Regions from separate parts of the Clostridium gelidum genome, predicted to be linked through region 1. Evidence: riboswitches for the same ligand, from Rfam matches in the RefSeq annotation. Region 1 holds a riboswitch; each other region holds the start of a gene.

Region 1 (3,724 bases):
AGTATCTAGCGTGACACAAAACAATGTATATCATTTAGACACATACGATGCGCAGTAATAACAAGATAAGTAACAAAAAACACTATAAAACTTAATGAAAAATATGGAAATAAGTATGGAAGAACTTTAACTAAATTTAAGTAGATTTAGTTAAAGTTTTTTAAATTTGTAAAATAAAAGAAGTAAATATATAATTGAGTTCATAGGAAGCATTTAAAATAAATAAGTAAATGAGAAGATAGTATTAATAGAGAAAATTGAAATTTGTTGTTGTTTCTGTAAGAACACCAGCTTGTATGTTGAAAAAGAAATCCATAGTAACTTAAAGCTATTTTACACTACTATTATGGAAATGGAGGAATTAAAGTTGAAAAATAATGAAGCCATTTCTAAGCTTAATCAAGCTATGGAAAAAACTAGGGCAGATCTATACAAGGTTATTGAAATATATGGGCGGGGTTCTAATGAGGTGGTAATTTCCAGTCAAAAGTTAGATGAATTGATTGTTAATGCATACAAAGAACAACTCAATACAAACAATGAATAATATATATAGAAAGGTGGGGCTTGGGTGGTAATTAGGGAATCCATAGAAATATTTAGGGAAGATACTTCAATCAAAAATTTTAAAAAAGAAATTAAATTATTGGAAAGTGCTGGATATAAAGTATATGAGGAGCATGAGAACTATGTGTGTTTTTACCAAACTGCAACGGTAGTCGATTCGGATTTACTCATTAATAAAAAAATGCAAGTGAAAATATAAGAGAGTCAACAAAGAGCCACTTTTGTTCTTAAGTAAAGTAGGTGATTATAAATTAAAAAAACTTAAAATCAAACAAGAAAATCATATTACATTTGAAAAGTTTATTGATTTTCTTACATTGCTATGATAATATTAAATATACATTAAAAATTTTGCGATTGGAAGCTATGAAAAATTCTTTTTATGTGGGCACTTTGAGAATTTAGAGCTAGTTGTGCAACCGACCAATTTAAACTAATTAATTTTTTAATTAATAGTTTCAATGGGTCTTTTTTATTTACATATTAAATGAGATTAAGATGGGAAATAAGGTATGAGATTTAATAATCAGTGTATAATAAACTGAAAGAAGGAGGGCTGAAAAGTAATGAATGAGAAACAAAAAAATGTATTAGTAGTTGACGATATTGCAAGTATTAGAACTTTTATAAGACTTATTTTAGAAGCTGAAAATTACAATGTATTTGAAGCATCTAATGGTGAAGAAGGAATTGAGGTTTATAAAAAATTAGGTAATATTGATTTGATAATTACGGATATATATATGCCAAAAAAAAGTGGGTTAGAACTTGTAGTAGAACTAAGAGAAGAATATAAAGATATAAACGTAATTGTTATTTCTGATGGTGGTAAAAATAATTTTTCCAATGAATTAGGTGTTTGTGAAGCGCTTGGGGCTACTTATTTTATAGAAAAGGATTTAATTATCGATGAGTTGATTAAATTAGTAAATAAAGTATTTACTAATGTGTAGAAATTTTAATATTTGGCTGTTTTATATATAAGGCACAATCAAAAAAATAACAAGTCCATTTGCCAGCCTATTTTCCATCATGCTGCGTCGACAAATTGACCAAATAGGCCAGCTATGAGGACAATTCGTCTCCTTACCTGATGAAAAATATTCATGGCAACTTTGGACTTGTTATTTATTTTCATGTGCCTAATGAGAATAAAGAGTTTAACTAAATTGAATAGTAATTATTAAGGACTCACATTTTTTGTGAGTTCTTTTTAAATTTTAAGGTTTTCTTAAGATTTTAAGGTACTTAAATTTAACAATTTAACTGTATTATAAGTATAAAGGGAAGGTGAGGAAATGGGAAATATAATTAAAATTAATATGTATGCAGAAATGAAAAGAAAAAATAACAGTAAATTAAAATTAGAAACTGTAGAAGAAGCCATTTGGGAATACAACAGTTGGATAAAAAAGACTAACAGAGAGGATAAAATAGAGAACTATGAAAGATTTTTGCAAGCTCAATAATTATTTTTAGAGGTAGGTTAGACGTTAATGTTTAATCTACCTTTTTATTTATTGAAATTTTATATGTATACAAATAAATATTGATAAATTTGGATTAAGGTGGTAAACTAATTTTATTCTAGTCTATAACTATAGACAATGTAATTTTAAGGAGATGTTTAAGTTTGAATATTTCAAAAATACCACAATCTGAATTAAATGTCATGAAGGTGGTTTGGGCAAGTAATGATGCAATATCATCAAAAGAGGTTATTACTAAGCTACAAGAAAAAAATAGTTGGAAGAGAACAACTACATTAACTTTATTAGCCAAATTAGTTCGAAAAGAATTTTTAAGTGCAGAAAAAATTAAAATGTACACTTATTACACTGCATTAATAAGTAAAAAAGAGTATTTAGAATTTGAAACAAAATATTTTTTCACAAATATTCATGAAAATTCTTTGAAAAGTTTAATTACAGCATTGCATGAAAATAATGAAATTACTAATGAGGATTTAAATGATTTAGAAAACTGGATTAAAAATAAGGACGAATGATTGTGGAGTTAGGGGGAGACTATGATTGAAATAGTGATTGTTAATATACTAAGGACAACAATAATTAGCAGTATAGGAATTTGTTTAATATTGCTATTAAAGAAAACATTATTTAAAGAATATACTAAAAACTTTAATTATTATATTTGGCTCATAGTTATATTTAGAATGATTTTACCTTTTGAAATTCCAATATATATAGGAACTAATTCTATAATTTCTAATAACATAGAAATTAATAATTCATTTGATAATATAAAGTTAGTCAGTAATTCAGTAAGTAATATGCAATCAATTAATTATCCTCTTAATAATACTCAAGCTATTGAAACTACAAAACAATTTACAAACAATTTTAATATGTTAGAAATTCTAGGTTATTTGTGGTTAGTTATAACAATAATAATTGTAACATATAGAATTTTCACATATATAAAATTTAAAAACACTATCATAGATTTATCATTAGGTATAGGAGATAGAAAAATTAGAAAAATATATAATAGTTTACGAATTGAAATGAAAATAAATAAAAATATTCAATTAAAAGTTTCAGATTACACATGTGTGCCACTTGGAATTGGATTTTTTAAATCTTATATAGTATTGCCTAATATTCATTATGAAGAAAAAGAAGCAGAATGGATTTTAAAACATGAGCTTATGCATTATAAAAAGAAGGATATATTATATAAATTTTTAGTTATGGCTACAACTTCAATTTATTGGTTCAATCCTTTTATATATGTAATGAATAGATATATAAATATTGAATGTGAACTAGCCTGTGATGAAAGAATACTTTATAGCTGTGATTTTAAAGAAAGACAAAATTATGCGTTAACACTTATAAATTCATTAAAACATAAAGAAAGTAATTTCCTGGAAAATAATTTATCAACAAAACTTGGAAATAAGACGGTATTGGAAAGAAGGTTTGAAAGTATGTTTAATAAAAAAACTAAAAAGGGTACATTAATTGGAATACTAGCTATAATATTAGCTACTTCCTCATTTGGTATAATATCAAATAAGAATGGCTTAGATATTTTAGGAAGCAAAGAAGTAGAAGCCAGTACTGTAGAAGCTAATGAAGATTCAATTCAATCATATGAAATTGAAAACAGGGATAACAATCAAAATGAAAAG
Region 2 (3,724 bases), 1.7 Mb from region 1:
TAGCTTTGCTATCATGTAATTCGCCAGAATGGATAATAGTGTTTTTAGCTACATTAAAAATAGGTGCTGTATCCGTCTGCTTAAGCTATTCATCAACTGAGGAAGAAATCGATTATATGCTAAAGCAATCTGATTCAACAATATTAATTGTAAGTGATAAAGATATGATTGAAAAAGTTGATTTAGAGAAATTCACTTATCTTAAAATAACGTTGAAAATAAAAACTTTATTTAACTTAGGTTTTATAATGTCTCAAATGAAGAACGTATTAAATGATGATCTTATGAATATTGCAAATGATGTTTCTCAAAATGATTTGGCTACAATTTTATATACATCAGGAACTACTGGAAAGCCAAAAGGAGTTATGTTTACACATAGTGCTGTTTTAAATGGTCCTCTTTCTTTTAGTAAAAATTATGGTTATACATCAAAAGATACGATTCTAGTTACACTACCATTGAATCATATATTGGGGGGGAAATATACGGCACTTCTTGGACTTCTATCTGGAAGTACAATAGTATTAATGAAAAAATTTAAAACAGACGTTGCGCTTAAAGCAATTGAAACCGAAAAATGTACTGGCTTTCATGGAGTTCCAACAATGTATCAATATTTAATAAGTAAATGTAATTCATATGACTTATCAAGTTTGAGAGTAGGGATGATTGCAGGAGCAGTTTCGTCTGAAACACTTATGAAAGATATAATGGAACATCTTCACATTACTGAATTAAGCAATACTTTTGGACAAACTGAAACTCTTGGAGTAACTCAAACTCCAATTTATGATAAAAATCATCCAAAAGTAAATACTGTTGGTAGACCAGTTGAACATGTGGAGATAAAAATATGTGATTTAAAAACTGGACATACACTTCCACCAAATGTGGAAGGTGAGTTATGTGTAAAAAGTCCTTATAGTATGCTTGGATATTATAATAATCCTATTGCAACAAATGTTACGGTTATAGATAATTGGGTGCATACAGGTGATATTGCATTTATAGATGAAGATGGGTATTTATCTATAAAGGGACGAATAAAAGATGTAATAATTAGAGGTGGAGAAAATATTTCTCCAACAGATATTGAAAATCATCTTATTAAACACTCTGAAATTGAAAATGCAATAATTGTTGGTATTCCAGATGAAACTCTTGGGGAAGAAATAGTTGCTTTTATTAAAGTTAAAAAACCTTCTATCTTAACTAAAGAAGATATATTTGAATTTTTATCTGGGAAAATCTCAAAATATAAATTCCCTAAGCATATAGAATTTATAGATACATTTCCATTAACATCTACTGGGAAAATCAAACGAAATTCACTAAAACAAATTGCAATTGAAAGAATTAATCCTATTGTATTCGCTGAAGTTGCAATTAATTAAAGAAGAAGGAATAGCTGAAAATAATTAATATATAATATAAATTGATAATAGCAAAATTATCAAAAGGTAAGGTCGCAAAGCCGTGGGTCTAAAGAAAAGTATTTTCTATGATTGCCAGGTTACCAAATTATACGTATAAGAATCGATATATATACTTATATTTGGGTATGTATTATTAATTAATAATAAACACCTTTAATTTGCAAAAAAAGAATGGAAATGATATGATTAAAAAGGAAAAATAGGATAAAATAACATAATATAAGTAATGTAAACATTATATGATATAATATGTACACTATTTATGTTATGCAAATTAATTACATAAATATACAAAATTTTAAAAATACCTAGGAGGTAACAATGAATACAGAAGAAAGCTCTATAATAACTTTTAATAAAAAAACCCTTAAATTTGTACTAATATTTTATGTGGCATTGTGTACTATGGCATTATTATTTTTTAGCGCATTAAAATTGTTTGGATTTAATGATAGTATAAATATAAATTCTTTGATTATTCAAGGAATAGCTGTTTTAATTTATGCTATAGTACTTCGAATATGTTATAAATGTACACTTACTGAAAATGGTTTCAACATAAAAGCGTTTAAGATAACAAAGATTATGATTTTAATATTAACTTATTTTCAGTATTTATTTTTGAATTTTACGATGCATTTAAATTCCATATGGTTTATGATTTTCTATTTCGTCATTCTTGGAGCATTATTTTTTGATTTAAAAATGATTACGATATCAATAATTTTAAGTATTATTTGTCAAATAGTAGTAGTTGCAAATAATCCTTCAATTTTTTTAGATAATCAATTTCATATAGCAGAAGTAGCTATGAGAATAATTACTATTTCTTTAACTTTATCAATAATCTTTATGGTTGTATATTTTGCAGCTAAGCTATTAGAATCAATTGGTGAAAAAGAAATTGAAATCAAAGAAGAAAATCAAAAATTATTATATTTATTTAAAAATATAGGTGAAATGTCTACTTCTGTTTTGGAATCAAGTGAAAACTTAAGTGTTGCTATTGAAGAGCAAACAAGTTCACTTCTGGAAGTTTCAGCAACAAGCCATTCGGTATCAAAAGCTTCTGATGAAATGCTTGATAAATCAAATAAGAATAAAGAGATATTAAGCACTTTATTAAGTGCTAATGAGGTAGTTGTGAGTAGAACAAAAGATAGTGAGGATAAAATAAAGGAATTTATCAATATGACAGATAAAAACCAGATATCTTTAAATGATACTCTCGTAATTATTAATGATATAAAAGATAGTATAGAAGATACGTTTGAGTCTACAAAAGAGCTGGAACAAAAATCACGACAAGTAGATGAAATATTAACTCTTATTGGAGATATATCAGAACAAACAAATCTTCTTGCTTTAAATGCATCAATTGAAGCAGCAAGAGCAGGTGAATATGGTAAAGGGTTTGCAGTAGTAGCAGAAGAAATAAAAACATTAGCTGAAGGAACAAAGGAATCACTTACTCAAGTAAGTTCAATTGTAGGTGAGTTAAAAAGTAAAATTAACATAGTTCAAGAACAAATGACTCATAACAACGAAAAATCTCAAGCGGGAAATAATATTATTAATGAAACAGTTCAAGGATTAAATAGTATGACTTCGGATTTGAAATTATTTAGTAATAATATTATGGATATAAGTAAAGCTTCTACTACATTACTTACAGAAACTAAAAATGTAGTTAAATTTAATGAAGAAGTAGGCAATATAACAAAAGATACAATATCAAAATATGAAATGGTAACAGAAGCAGTAACACAAAGTGCTTCTACTAGTGAAGAAATTGAGGCTAGTATTAATGAACTTAGAAATGTTGCTGAAGATATGAATAAACTTATTAAATAAATTGTATAAAAAACAACTATCAGAATATATATACATAGAAAATAAAAACTACTCAGTTATCATAATTGAGTAGTTTTTTTATAGAAAAAAATTAAAATAATATGTTTACCTTTTAGCAGACTTAATAGGTATATATATGGTACCATTATCTTATAGGGATGTAGGAAACATAATGGTTAAGAAGGAATGAGTGTTAATTAGGATAATATAGTATATGTTGATTTTACATAAGAATTGGTTAGCGAAATGAATGTAGGTGCAGTTTATGAAAGTATGATTTTACAAAGTATTACTAATACACTTGGAACTTATTATGGTGTGGAAAAAGTATATATTACAATAGAAGGAGAACTTTATGGATCAGGCCATATTATAAAGGAAAAAGGTGAAACTTTTACTGTGGATTAAAAAAAGTGTTGAATTAAAATCTG
Region 3 (3,724 bases), 2.5 Mb from region 1:
ATTTACTTAAAATATGTCCTTGGATAGGCTTCAATTAATTCTAAACTTAGAAATTTCACTTGATAAAGATGCTGAAATCTCATCTAAATGCCCTGATGCTTCTTTAAGATTTGAGAATATATCTCCTTGCTTATTAACCATATCTTCAAAGCATATAGTACTTGCAACGGATTCCTCACTTATAGCTGATGTATTTGAAACTGCTTCATTGATTTTTTTATTTTCTTTTAATAATACCTTTGCAATCTCAGATATATTTAAACTCATAGCTTTAATATTTTCAATCGCGTCTTCAATTCCGGCAAATATGGTTGAAATGCCATCAATAGAGCTTGTACCTAAGCCAACATAATTAATACTATCCTTCATTGCTATTACAGCATTTTCTATTTGCTGTTGAATTTGTTGTATCTCTGTTGAAATACCTTGTGTAGAATCTGAAGATTGTTCAGCTAATTTTCTAACCTCTTCTGCAACTACCGAAAAACCTTTCCCATGTTCTCCTGCTCTAGCCGCCTCAATACTTGCATTCAATGCCAAAAGATTAGTTTGCTCTGATATAGTAGATATAGTTGTTGTTATATTTGCAATAGTTTTAGATTTTTCTGAAAGTTCAGTTATAACACCTGATGAAAGGTTTACACTTTCCTTCATCTTATATAATAATTTCACTGTAGAATCTAAATTTTTTGAACCAGTTAAAGTCTTATCCTTTGTTTCAGCTATTCTTGTATCGATATTAGCACTTATCTCTACTAATTCCTTTGATTTACTTTCCATATCATTTATAGATATAGTAATTTTTTGTATTTCTTCTGCTGTATTTTTTGCTCCTACAGTTAGATTTTCAATTGATTGCTTAATGTCTTTTCCACCTTCAACTACTTCTAAACTAACATTTTTATAACTATTAGAGGATTCAACAACAACCTCTGAAACATCTTTTATTTTCATTATTATATTTTTCAAGTTATTTATCATCTTATTAAATGTAATATTAATTCTACCTAACTCATCTGAAGATTCTGGAAGTGAACTAATCAGGTTTCCTTCTGCTACCTCTTCTGCAATTAAAGATATTTTTAAAAGCCTATTAAAGAAATTTCTTAGTAAAATAGTTAGCAATACTATTAGAAATATTATTGCTATGGCAGAAACAATGACTGTTGCGTAAAGCAATGAATTTAAACTAGAAGTATATTCTTTTGTAGGAACTTCAAGAAACATGTACCAATCTGTTCCTTCAACACGAGAAGAAAATAACATTTTTGTTTCATTATTATCTTTAAATTCTCCCAAAAAACTATCCTTAGAAAGTGCATCTTGAACTAAACCTGAAAATTCCTTATTAGAGCTTTGTAAAAAATTGCTTTCATTATTAGATGTATCATCTTGATGGAATAAAACAGTACCATCCTTACCTAATAAATAAACTTTATCTGTCTCGCCAATATGAAAATCTGTATTTTCTTTAAAAACTGTAGAAACAAGACAAGCTCCGCTTACAACCCCAACAACTTTATTATCTTTTGTATCCCTTACAGGGCACTCCATAGATATTATCAAATCTGAAGGATTTTGTTTATCTGCAAAGGGATTTGATATAATCTTTTTTCCTTGCATAACTTGTGGGAATGTACCTTCTGTACTTATATCAATAACTACATTATTTTGCATAGTTAACTTTCCATCTCCACCAGATATTCCAAGGCTATTAAAAACTCCATCATAATTTTTTTGTTCTCTTTCAAAATAAGGCATTATTTCACTATAATTCAGACTTGATACCAATTGAGTGTTTGCAATTACTTCTACCTGAGATAATCTAGATTTAACCCATGAAGATAATTTTTGCGCATGAATTGTAACTGTTTGTTTTCCAGAACTCTCCATTGAAGACATAATTATTTTTTTTGATTTTGAATATTCTATGTATGTTACCATGCTGATAAGAGTAAGAAAAATAAATGAAATGATAAAAATAGCTCTAACCTGTAAAGACTTTTCTTTTTTCAAAACGATTCCCCCTTATAATAAGCCTGAATTTCAACTTTAAGGATATTATATAATATAAGTTAAATTTCACTATAATAATAGTGATTATTTAATCTAATAACATCTATATTATCTTATTTCCCCCTACTCTGTTTTACATTATAAAAATAAAAACCGATAATTAGTTTATAAACTAATTATCGGTCGGTTGCACCACTAACTCCCAATTCTCAAGGTACCCAAATAAAGAGAATTTTTCACAGTTCCGATTTCTCTGTTTTATTAATATATTTGAATATTATCATATAAATCTACACATTATTACTAATCATTTCATTTTATTACCATATACTCAACATTATCATATTACTACAATTAAATCAATTATTTATAATTTAATTTACTGATATTTAATTCACTTTAGTTAAATTATTAATGTTCCTTCACATTGTCTAGAAAGGGAACACTTTGCTTGTCCAAAACGTTCAAATATAACATCAAGTTTATTTTTAGGAATGCCATCCCCTTCATCTTTTACTTTAATAACAATACTTGACCCGGATTATTCACGACATATTGCCATGATTTACATGGGTTTATTATGCATTATTGTATAGACCACTATGTTTTCACTACACTTATATTTTAAAATACAGTTCTGATAAAAAATTAATTTTTAGTTTCTTCTTTTGTGCCTTATATCAAAAAATATCTATTAATCATATTGAAAAAAATCCTTCACAAGATAACTCTTATGAAGGATTTTAAATATAAAATTAGATGACACTTATTCCTCTGCTCAATTGTATTTAACTTTTAAATCAAAAGCTTCTGCTACCATAAGAGTTTATTTCATTTAATATATTGTACCCATATTATTGCAACTTATATAGTAATTAAATATTATCCAAATGTCCATCCAAGACACTTTTTAATATTTCATAATTAGAACTAGGCATACCAACAAACTCAGCACCTATAAACAAACGTCCATCAAGAATACTGTTTCTTACAATTCTTACCATAAGTTGAATAGATATAGATTTATCAAATAAAACAATAACCTCTAAAAAATCACCTTTTTTAAATTCCCTTTGTGAAATAAATCCTATACCTTGTGTACTTATATTTACACATTCAAATAAATAAAAACATTTTTCAGAATTTATCGCTATACATTGTATTGTATCTTTTTTACTAAATCTTGGCACAGATCTTCTTTCTTTTTCTACGTCATAATTAAATCCATTCATTTCAGAATGTACTTTCATATCTATCCAGCCCCCTTACAAAATTTAATTAAAATCTAATAAATATCTATTGATGCATCTGGTTTTTTACAATAGATTTAATAAAAAATTATATCTTATATTATAAATTTAAATTTTTGTCTTTTTACAATAATTAACCTTATAGTTCACTCATATTATACCTCTTATTCTTCTGATTTTCTATAAAATCACCCAAACAATTCCGTCTTATGCATAAAAAAGCCCCTAAATTAATCAGAGGTTTAAAAAAATTATTTTTTATTGACAATATTTAAGATTCTTTTACTAATTCAATATAATTATTTAATCGCCTTTATTTTTTAATGTTAGTCCATTATCCAATCAAGTTTGTCTCTTTTTAAATCTAACCTTGTTTGAATATCCTTTTCAATTCCTTTGTAGCCCCAACAATATCGTTTTGAGCAATAATTGCTGAAACTATTGCAAGTCCATCAATC

What was found. A riboswitch is a leader RNA that binds a small molecule or an ion and turns the genes downstream of it on or off. The one in region 1 is predicted to bind cyclic di-GMP.
Region 2: it holds a riboswitch for cyclic di-GMP, as region 1 does, so the genes downstream of both, psyc5s11_RS08195 (methyl-accepting chemotaxis protein) here and psyc5s11_RS16315 (response regulator) in region 1, are expected to answer to the same signal.
Region 3: it holds a riboswitch for cyclic di-GMP, as region 1 does, so the genes downstream of both, psyc5s11_RS05125 (methyl-accepting chemotaxis protein) here and psyc5s11_RS16315 (response regulator) in region 1, are expected to answer to the same signal.

What each region holds. Positions count from the first base shown of each region.
Region 1 is NZ_AP024849.1:3,574,933-3,578,656, reverse strand. Features, by position in the region: gene psyc5s11_RS16330 (hypothetical protein) at 1-58, shown strand, start outside; gene psyc5s11_RS16325 (aspartyl-phosphate phosphatase Spo0E family protein) at 347-547, shown strand; gene psyc5s11_RS16320 (hypothetical protein) at 572-766, shown strand; cyclic di-GMP riboswitch class II at 918-1,001, shown strand; gene psyc5s11_RS16315 (response regulator) at 1,134-1,520, shown strand; gene psyc5s11_RS16310 (hypothetical protein) at 1,866-2,036, shown strand; gene psyc5s11_RS16305 (BlaI/MecI/CopY family transcriptional regulator) at 2,201-2,575, shown strand; gene psyc5s11_RS16300 (M56 family metallopeptidase) at 2,597-3,724, shown strand, end outside.
Region 2 is NZ_AP024849.1:1,848,745-1,852,468, forward strand. Features, by position in the region: gene psyc5s11_RS08190 (AMP-binding protein) at 1-1,397, shown strand, start outside; cyclic di-GMP riboswitch class I at 1,437-1,524, shown strand; gene psyc5s11_RS08195 (methyl-accepting chemotaxis protein) at 1,761-3,293, shown strand; gene psyc5s11_RS08200 (GerMN domain-containing protein) at 3,528-3,701, shown strand.
Region 3 is NZ_AP024849.1:1,104,651-1,108,374, reverse strand. Features, by position in the region: gene psyc5s11_RS05125 (methyl-accepting chemotaxis protein) at 31-2,016, opposite strand; cyclic di-GMP riboswitch class II at 2,189-2,271, opposite strand; gene psyc5s11_RS05120 (PilZ domain-containing protein) at 2,892-3,266, opposite strand; gene thiE (thiamine phosphate synthase) at 3,631-3,724, opposite strand, start outside.